Regions from separate parts of the Alcanivorax sp. genome, predicted to be linked through region 1. Evidence: predicted binding sites of a transcription regulator. Region 1 holds the regulator's gene; the other holds the start of a gene.
The links. Region 1 encodes sigma-54, which starts transcription at its own class of promoters, with help from an activator protein. Its sites were predicted from a motif close to TGGCACNNNNNTTGCTNT; they were not measured.
Positions count from the first base shown of each region.

Region 1 (4,951 bases):
ACCCACATTCGCGATTCCCTGGGAATGAGCCTGTCCGGCGGCGAGCGGCGCCGGGCGGAAATCGCCCGTGGCCTGGCCACCGACCCGGATTTCATTCTGCTGGATGAGCCCTTCGCCGGGGTGGATCCGATTTCCGTGAACGACATCAAGGGCATTATCCGCCATCTGAAAGAACGCGGCATCGGCGTACTGATTACCGACCACAACGTGCGCGAAACCCTGGATATCTGCGACACCGCCTACATTGTCAGCGCCGGCCACATCATCGCCTCCGGCGATGCGGATACCATTCTCGGTAACCAGCAGGTACGGGATGTGTATCTGGGGGCGGACTTCAGGCTGTAAAAGGCAGTGAATAGTTAATAGTGAACAGTTCGCGAGGCAGACTTTCTGTCTTTCAAGCCCCGCAGCCGCGCACAAGCCCTAGACGCGGCTGCCTGCACCCAAACGGCGCCACGCCTAAGATCGCGCGCTGTTAACTATTAACTGTTCACTGTTAACTCCCTCCTCCTAGCACACAACAACCCTTGGCACAAATATTGCTTGTCTTACAGATAGACTGCTATTCTCAGGTTTTGGGGACCGACCAGCCTGAGCAGTATGAAGCCAAGCCTACAACTACAAATCGGCCAGCAGCTGACCATGACTCCTCAGCTGCAGCAGGCCATTCGCCTTTTGCAGCTGTCCACGCTGGACCTCCGCCAGGAGATACAGCAGGCCGTGGAAAGCAACCCTTTGCTGGAGCTGGCCGACGATTTCGGTGACGAATCCCTGCCTGACATTGACGAAGAACGTCAGGACGACCAGGAGCTGGATACCGAGCGGGACGATGCCCTGGAAGAGTTCGTGGACGGCGAACCCGGCATCGAAACGGAATGGGACGATGTCTATTCCGGCCAGACCAGAAGCGCCTCCGCCGCCCTACCCGACGATGCCGACGACTGGCAGCAGCGACATAGCGTGGCCGGCAACCTGCAGGACCATCTGCTCTGGCAACTGAATCTGACCCCCATGAGCGATGTGGACCGCATCATCGCCATGACCATTATCGAATCCCTGGACGATCGCGGCTATCTGACCGTTACCGTGGACGACATCGTGGCGATGATGAACGCCCAGGATGACCTGCTCACCGAAGGTGACGAGCTGGAAGCCGACGAAGTACTGGCCGTCCAGCATCGCCTGCAGCAATTCGATCCCGTAGGGGTGGCCAGCCTGGATCTGGCCGATTGCCTGCGTGTTCAGCTGCGTCAGTTACCCACAGACACTCCCTTCCTGGACTATGCCCTGGCCCTTCTGGAGCATCTGGAGCTGCTGGAAAAACACGATTATGCGGCCCTGCGCCGGGTGCTGCAGATCAGCGAGGAGAACCTGCTCGACGCCCTCTCCCTGTTGCGCACCCTGGACCCTGCCCCTGGCGAACAGATCGGTGAGAGCCAGGTGGATTATGCGGTACCGGACGTGATTGTGCGCCAGCATCAGGGCCACTGGCAGGTAAGCCTGAACGAGGAGGTACTGCCCAAGGTCAACCTGCAGCAGCAGTACGCCTCCATGGCCCGCAAGGCCGGGGGCGAGGATGGCCAGTACCTGCGCAACTGCGTGCAGGAAGCCAAGTGGTTCATCAAGAGCCTGCAAAGCCGCCACGACACCCTGCTGAAGGTGGCCACCCGCATTGTTGAAGTCCAGCAGGACTTCTTCGACTATGGGGAAGAAGCCATGAAACCCCTGGTTCTGGCCGACATTGCCGATGCCGTCGAGATGCACGAATCGACCATCAGTCGGGTCACCAACCAGAAATATATGATGACACCCCGCGGCGTCTTTGAGCTTAAGTATTTCTTCTCCAGCCACGTGGGAACAGACGGCGGCGGTGAGTGTTCCTCCACCGCTATTCGTGCCATTATTAAGAAGCTGGTCGCTGCCGAGAACCCCCGCAAACCGCTCAGCGACAACAAGCTTGCCAGCTTGTTGAACGAGCAGGGGATCAACGTGGCGCGCCGGACAGTCGCCAAGTATCGTGAGGCGATGAGAATACCGTCATCCAGCGCCCGCAAGCGTTTGGTGTAGGCGCCGGGACGGCCCAACGAGCAGGTAAAGGAGCCAGCCATGCAAATTAATATCAGCGGTCATCACCTGGAAATTACCGACGCTTTGCGAGCCTACGTAGGAGACAAATTCTCCCGTCTTGAACGGCATTTTGATCAGATTACCAGTGTCCAGGTGATTCTTTCCCCGGAACCCAAGACCCACAAGGCGGAATCCACCATCCATATCTCCGGGGCCGACGTCTTCGCCACCGCTGAAGCAGTGGACATGTACGCTGCCATCGACAAGCTGACGGACAAGCTTGACCGTCAGATCCTCAAACACAAGGAAAAGGCCGTCAGCCACAAACACGGCCACTGACCCCAAAGCGACAATTATGCGAGTTCGCGAACTACTCACCGAAGCACGCACCCATAGCGAGGTGCAGGCCAGCAGCAAGAAACAGCTGCTGGACCAGGTTGCGCAGCTGGCCGCGGCCGGCTGCGACAGCCTCAACGAACAGGAGGTCTTCGATGCCCTGGTAGCCCGGGAAAAGCTGGGCTCCACGGGCATCGGTGAAGGCATCGCTATACCTCACTGTCGTCTTGGTCACTGCCAGCAACCCATCGGGCTGCTGCTGAAACTGTCGACCCCCATCGATTTTGACGCCGTTGACGGTCGCCCGGTGGATCTGGTGTTTGTGCTGCTGGTTCCCCAGGAAAACCCGGAACAGCACCTGAAAACGCTCAGCCACTTGGCGTCCCTGTTCAACGACGACGACTACCGTGCCGAGCTGCGACTGAGCAAGGACGACCACCACCTTTATCACACTGCCGTGGAATCCGAAGCGGAGCTGCGACTGGCATCATGAAGCAACGCAACACACCTTCAGGCATCACCGCCCGACACACCCACGATACCCTCTCGTTTATCGATGTGACGTGCCAACGTGCCGCCAATAGCGTGCAAGCGGTACGACCATGAAACTCACCATTATCAGCGGTCGATCCGGCTCGGGAAAAACCACCGCGCTACAAGCCATGGAAGACCAGAGCTACTACTGCGTCGACAACTTGCCGGTGGGCATGCTCCCAACACTAGCGGAACAACTTGACCAGGGTGAGCTCCCCATAGAGCGAGCGGCGGTAGGCATTGATGCCCGCAACCTGCCGACCCAGTTGTTGGCCTTTGACGCCATCCTGGATGCGCTTCACCTGCAGCAGGTAAAAACCGAAATTATTTATCTGGATGCGGACGACAACACTCTGCTGAAGCGCTTCAGTGCCACCCGGCGGCGTCACCCCCTGGGCGCTCAGCAAGGCTCCGTGGAGGCAGCCATCCAGCACGAGCGGGAATTGCTGTCCAATATTCGCCTGCGTGCCGACCTGGTGATCGATACCAGCAACTATGATGTTCACAGCCTGCGCAACCTGATGCGCGAGCGGGTAGCCAATCGCAGCGCCGCCCTGTCCCTGCAACTGGAATCCTTCGGCTTCAAGAACGGCCTGCCCAACGATGCCGATCTGGTGTTTGACGTGCGGGTACTGCCCAACCCCCACTGGCGGGCCGACCTGCGGCCCTTTACCGGCCGCGATGACGCCATCATCGATTTTCTCCAGCAGCATCAGGCCAGCCACGACATGCTCGATGACATTCATCGCTTTGTTCAGCGTTGGCTTCCGGCCTTTGCCGACAGCGATCGCAGTTATGTGACTGTGGCCATTGGCTGCACCGGTGGCCGCCATCGTTCGGTATTCATTACCGAGCAACTGGCAAAACGGTTACGCGATGAGGGCACCACCCTGCAGGTCCGCCACCGCGAACTGGATTAAGCCACGCAATGATCGAAAAACAACTGGATATCATCAACAAGCTTGGCCTGCATGCCCGTGCTGCCGCCAAGGTGGTCAGCGTGGCTTCACGCTATGAAAGCCGCATTCACGTCATTCATAACGGCAAACCCATCGATGCCAAAAGCATCATGGGGCTGCTGATGCTTGGCGCCGCCAAGGGCACCAGCGTCACCTTTCAGGTCGACGGCAACGATGAAACCGCCGCCATGGAAGAACTCACCGATCTGTTCGCCCGCCGCTTTGATGAAGAAGAGTAAAAAGCCGTTAATCGTTAACAGTGAATAGTGAACAGCTAAAAAATCAAGTACCACATGCCTCGAAGGGCTGTTACTGTGGGCTTATCCAGGCCCGAGCAGCAGCACACATTGTTTTCGCTGTTAACTATTCACTGTTAACTGTTAACTGATTTTTCGATGCCCGCCGAAACCAGCCGTAGCCAGCAACACCACAAAGTCATCAACCGCGCCTTGTCCAGCGGCACCTATACTCAGGTCCGTCAGCTGTTCAATAATCTGCCCGGTGCTGAGGCGGCGCATTTGCTGGAATCCTTCCCTCCCCGGGAACGGGAAATTCTCTGGCAGCTGCTGAGCAAGGATCAGGAAAGCGAAGTTCTCCAGTATCTGGGCGAGGAAGTCCGGGTTGAATTGCTGCGCAACCTGAGCACTGACGAGCTGGTCTCGCTGGTGGAAGAGCTGGATACGGATGACCTGGCTGACCTGTTGCAGGAATTGCCGGACCACGTCACCAGCCAGGTCATGGCCAGCCTGGACGAACAGAATCGTGACCGGCTGGAACAGGTGATGAGCTACCCGGAGGACACCGCCGGGGGCCTGATGAACACGGATGTGATTACCATCCGTCCGGAAATCACCTTCGAAGTGGTGCAGCGCTATCTGCGCCGGCGAGGCGAAATCCCTCGCACCACCGATAACCTGGCGGTGGTCAATCGCCGCAACCAGTTCATCGGGCTGCTCCCCTTGACCAAGGTACTGATCAGCGATCCCGGCACCACAGTGCGGGAAGCCATGATCACTGATACCGAGTCCATTCCTGCCACCCTGCCCGCCCACGAA
Region 1 covers NZ_CP080267.1:3,602,677-3,607,627, reverse strand. The annotation lists gene lptB (LPS export ABC transporter ATP-binding protein) at 1-345, shown strand, start outside; gene KZ772_RS16950 (RNA polymerase factor sigma-54) at 601-2,067, shown strand; gene raiA (ribosome-associated translation inhibitor RaiA) at 2,107-2,406, shown strand; gene ptsN (PTS IIA-like nitrogen regulatory protein PtsN) at 2,423-2,896, shown strand; gene rapZ (RNase adapter RapZ) at 3,006-3,857, shown strand; gene KZ772_RS16930 (HPr family phosphocarrier protein) at 3,866-4,135, shown strand; gene mgtE (magnesium transporter) at 4,292-4,951, shown strand, end outside.

Region 2 (4,951 bases), 1.6 Mb from region 1:
GCAGCGTCAGCGCGAAGCCCTGCAGGCCCGCAGCCTGTCCAACCGCATCCATAACCCGGTAGTCGCCAAACGGCTGGCCGCCGCCGGCCAGGTATCCCGCGACCGCCACAGCCCCTTTGCCGAGCGCATTGCCAAACAACAGCAGGCGCTGCAATTACCGGCCTTCCCCACCACCACCATCGGCTCCTTCCCGCAGACCCGGGAAATCCGCACCGCCCGCCGCGACTGGAAAACCGGTCGCCTGGACGACGCCTCCTATACCGAACAGATGAAGCAGGAAATCGCCCGCTGCATTCGTTATCAGGAAGAGGTGGAACTGGATGTGCTGGTGCACGGCGAAGCCGAGCGCAACGACATGGTGGAATACTTCGGTGAACTGCTGGATGGTTTTGTCTTCACCCGCTTCGGCTGGGTGCAGAGCTATGGCTCGCGCTGTGTGAAACCCCCCGTGATCTTCGGCGACGTGCAGCGTCCCGAGGCCATGACTGTGGCCTGGGCGCAATACGCTCAGTCACTCACCGACAAGCCCGTCAAAGGCATGCTCACCGGTCCGGTGACCATCCTGCAGTGGTCCTTCGTGCGCGATGATCAACCCCGTGCCGATACCTGTCGCCAGATCGCCCTGGCCCTGCGCGATGAAGTGCAAGACCTGGAAGCCGCCGGCATCAAGGTGATCCAGATCGACGAACCCGCCCTGCGCGAAGGCCTGCCATTGCGCAAGACCGACTGGGGCCAGTACCTGGACTGGGCCGTGGACTGTTTCCGCCTGGCCACCGTGGGTGTGGCCGACGATACCCAGATCCACACCCATATGTGCTACTCGGAGTTCAACGACATCATTGAGGCCATCGCCGCTCTGGATGCGGACGTGATCACCATCGAAACGTCCCGCTCCAACATGGAACTGCTGGATGCCTTCCGGGATTTCCAGTACCCCAACGACATTGGCCCGGGCGTGTACGACATCCACTCCCCCAATGAACCGGACGTGAGCTGGATGGTGCAACTGATGGAAAAAGCCGCCGAGCGACTGCCCAAGGAACGGCTGTGGGTAAACCCGGACTGCGGCCTGAAAACCCGCAAATGGGAAGAAACCCGCGTTGCCCTGGCCAACATGGTGGATGCCGCCAAGCAGCTGCGCGAGGCGAGTTAACCGCCGGACTTCGTAGGAGCGTCGCTCGCGGCGCGATAACCCAAACCCGGATCGAAAAATTTTCACCACACAGGCGCAGAGTACACTGAGAAAAATCCATCATCTCCTCAGAGATCTCTGTGTCCTCTGTGGTAAATCCGTCTGTTCAGGTTTGGGTTATCGCGCCGCCAGCGACGCTGCTACGGAAAGGCAGGGGGCAAGGATCAACTCGGCCCCCCGCTTCCGCCTCTATCACTTTCAACAACCGATCCGGCCCCAGCTCCACCGGTTTGGGTTCGCCGGGTAATTGCCAGTGGCCTGCGTGACGCTCGTCCGGTTTGCTGTCCATCAGTGGCAGGCTGGTAAGGTCCGCCAGGGCGTCGCGGAACAGGTCGGTGCGGTAGCACTGGGCCGCGAAGGTCTGGGTTTCTTCCAGCGAGCATTGACGCCAGCGCTGCATTTCTTCCAGCAGGAAACGGGCATCGGAGCGCCAGGGGAAATTGGCGTGGAAACCGGCAAATACATGAAAGTGATGGGCCGGAAACGGTTGTCCGGTCAGGCCACCGGGCAGGCGCTGGCTGAACGGTGCGCGAATGATTTCCGCCGGTACATCCAGCCAGGCCGGGTGCGCCAGTAGCGACAGGCTGTCCAGCAGATGCTCGTCCGCGTGGCGAGCGGCCTTATAGAGCGCCCGCAGCATGGCGCGATGAGGCCCGGGATTGCGGGCCACCCAGTCACGGGACACCGCCAGCACTTTTTCCGGGGCGTTTTCCCAGATCTGGTAACCGGAAAGAATGCAGTGCCCGGCGCCGGTGAGCGCCGCCAGGCTGTTCCAGGGCTCGCCCACACAGAAACCATCGATATGCCCCATGCGCAGGTGATCCACCATCTGCGACGGCGGCAGCACCACCAGCTTCACATCATGATCCGGGTCCAGCCCGGCGACGCTCAGCCAGTGACGCAATTGGTAGGCATGACAAGAAAACGGAAACACCACCGCCAGTACCAGCGGCGCCTCACCACTGCTGGCACGAGCCGCCACCAGCTTGTTCATGGCGCTGGCCATGTCGTTGGGCGTTGGTCCTTCGGATAGAGCACACAGCCCCTGAAACAACATGGGAGAGACGGTTATGCCGTTGCCGTTCAGTCCCATGGAGAACGCCGTCGCCAGGGGTTTCTTGATGCAGCCCAACCCCAGCGATGTGGCCATCAGCATAGGCGCCAGCATGGGGGCCGCATCCAGCTGCCCCACCAGCAAACGATCACGCAGACTGGCCCAGCTCCACTCCGGTTGCAGCTCCACATCCAGGCCTTCGGCGGCGAAGTAACCCGCTTCCTGGGCCACCACCAACGGCAGGCTGTCGGTCAACGGCATATAGCCGATACGGATTTTCATGGGGTTTGCTCCGCAAGGGCCTGGCGTCTGAGCTCTGACGCCTGACGTTTGAAAACCTTCTCATTCATCGCAGGCTGCGCCCGGCGGAATGTTTTTGCCGGTTCGGAAACCAGGCTTCTTGCCTTCTTCAGTGGACAGACTCTTCTCATGCTTGCTCCTGTTTTGTGGGAGCGCTGATGCGACCGCAACTCTCAGCCAGCTCAAGGGAAAAAGCATTCGCGATGGAACCATCGCTTCCACAGGGAAAGCCGGCCCAATCCATCACCCCTGCGCCTTCAGCATCTCGGCATAATCCAGCACTGACCTGGCCACCTGTATTAATGGCTGGCCGGTATTCATGGCCTGGCGCCGCAGGGTGCTGTAGGCATCCTGCTCGTTGAGGCGGCGGCGTTGCATCAGCAGGCCCTTGGCCCGCTCGATGATCTTGCGTTCTGCCAGCGCTTCGCGGGTCTGTTCCAGCTCTTCGCGCAGAGCCTGGTATTCCCGGAAACGGGCGGTGGCCACGCGCATCACGCCACGCACCCGGGCCAGATCGGTTTCCCCGGCCACATAGGCACTGACGCCGGCACGCAGGGCCGCCACGATCAGATCCTCGTCGTCCTGGTTGCAGAACATGACCATGGGGCGCGGCATATCCCGCTGCACCAGGGCCATGCTTTCCAGGGTGTCCCGGTCCGGCGCGTCCATGTCCACGATCACCACATCCGGGTTACTGGAATGCACCTTCTCCGCCAGCCCGGCAGCACTGGCCAGACGACACAGGATCTCGTGCCCTTCGTCGATCAGGGCACGCTCCAGAATGGCGGCGCGCGGTGGCTGGTCATCCACCAGCATGATTTTCAGGGCCATAGTGTCGGTAGCATCCGGGGATTGAGTGTTACTGGATTGGTTTGCAACGGTTGTGCCAGTCATTCGTTTATTAACCCACTGTTTTTGTTTGCTATTCCTTTTTCACCATAAAGCCCCCCGCAAAGCGCACCATAGCGGTGCACTCTGCGGCGCCAAAACGGCGCCTCGCGGCTCAGTAGTTCGCGGCATCAATCATGGTGCTGGCCAGCAAGGTATAGGCCTCTGTCCAGGCCGATTCTGTGTCGGCATCGAAGGCGTCGCCCAGGCCCTGCGCCAATGTCCAGAGCAAGGCCTGCGCCACGGCGTCGTAATCTTCCGGTTTAACGCCGTAATCCATGGCGTTCACCCAGCTTCTGGACGGCGGGCACAATGGTATCGAGCCTGTCGAGCCCCTTTACCGCCACACCAATCATGCTCATCAGTTTCTTGCCCTGCTCTTCCATGTTGCCCTTGAAGAGTGGTTCCAGTTCCGGGGCCTGGGTAAACAGGCGCTGATAAAACAGGGCGGCCGCCTGATCGGCAATGCCTTCCACTTGCTGCCAGCTGGCCTGCACCCGCGCAATATGTTCCGGTGTCATGGTCTTTCTCCCGCTATTGGGTAAGTGCTTGCACGCACAGCGTGCAAGCAGGGTGTTGACGGTTACATGGGTACGCGAATCACCACGCCACCCATCACGCCCAGCTCGAAATCCGTTTTGGGAGAGTCCTTGTGGTTGTTGTGACAAGCCGCGCACGGGGCGGCCACCGCCACATCCGGGTATACCGCCGTGTAGTAGGTCGTGTCGCCAAGCGCCTCGGTGCCGTAAAAGTTCTTGCCCGGGTTATCGACGATGTACTGCAAGCCTTCTTTTTCCAGTTCTGTTTTGGGCGCATTTTGTGAATTGATGGGCCACAGTGACTGCAAGGAATAGGAGAAATCACTGGATACCTCGGCCACCGCTTCCGCCCCGTAACGGAACATCTGCGCCGGCAGCGGTGCGCCGTTTTCCAGGTCTTCCCAGTACTCATGGGGTTTGATACTGTCAGCACCCGCCGGGCCCAATCGCCCGATGATCATCTTGGTGTAATTGGTGCGGTCCGCGTTCATCACTGCGAACAGGGAATCGGTGTAGACCTGTGGATCGATACCGACGGCAGGTTTGCTTTCCTGGCCGCCTCCGCAGGCACTTAACAGTAGTGTGGCCAAGGCTGTAGCGAACAACGTTCTTGAATATTGCATGGGTGTTACCTCCTCAGGTTCAGGAACCTCTGAATGAAACATCAGTATCAGTACGGTCCTCGCTTTCCTTCCCGGGCCTTGTCCCGCTCCACAGCCATATCCACCGATGGCACATGGTGTTCGGGTTTGCCCTGAAAGTTCTTTTCCACCAGATGCGGATCAGCCAGCGCATCAATGGCGAATTCCAGCCCGTGGCATTGCATGCACACTGGGCGAATCATTTTTTCTACCGGACGCAGGGTCAGGCTCTGGTTGTGTTGCACCAGCACATCATCGCCATGGGTTTCCCGGGGCATATGGCAGGTGGCGCAGGTCACGCCACTACCAGGGGGCAGCTCGCCGCGTTTTTCCGCTT
Region 2 covers NZ_CP080267.1:1,278,852-1,283,802, forward strand. The annotation lists gene metE (5-methyltetrahydropteroyltriglutamate--homocysteine S-methyltransferase) at 1-1,153, shown strand, start outside; gene KZ772_RS05840 (CmpA/NrtA family ABC transporter substrate-binding protein) at 1,299-2,528, opposite strand; gene KZ772_RS05845 (ANTAR domain-containing protein) at 2,790-3,377, opposite strand; gene KZ772_RS05850 (globin domain-containing protein) at 3,550-3,714, opposite strand; gene KZ772_RS05855 (globin domain-containing protein) at 3,698-3,955, opposite strand; gene KZ772_RS05860 (DUF3365 domain-containing protein) at 4,018-4,596, opposite strand; gene KZ772_RS05865 (cytochrome c3 family protein) at 4,644-4,951, opposite strand, start outside.
Region 2: a site for sigma-54 is predicted at 3,418-3,435, ahead of KZ772_RS05845 (ANTAR domain-containing protein). Genes of this name have one in related genera too.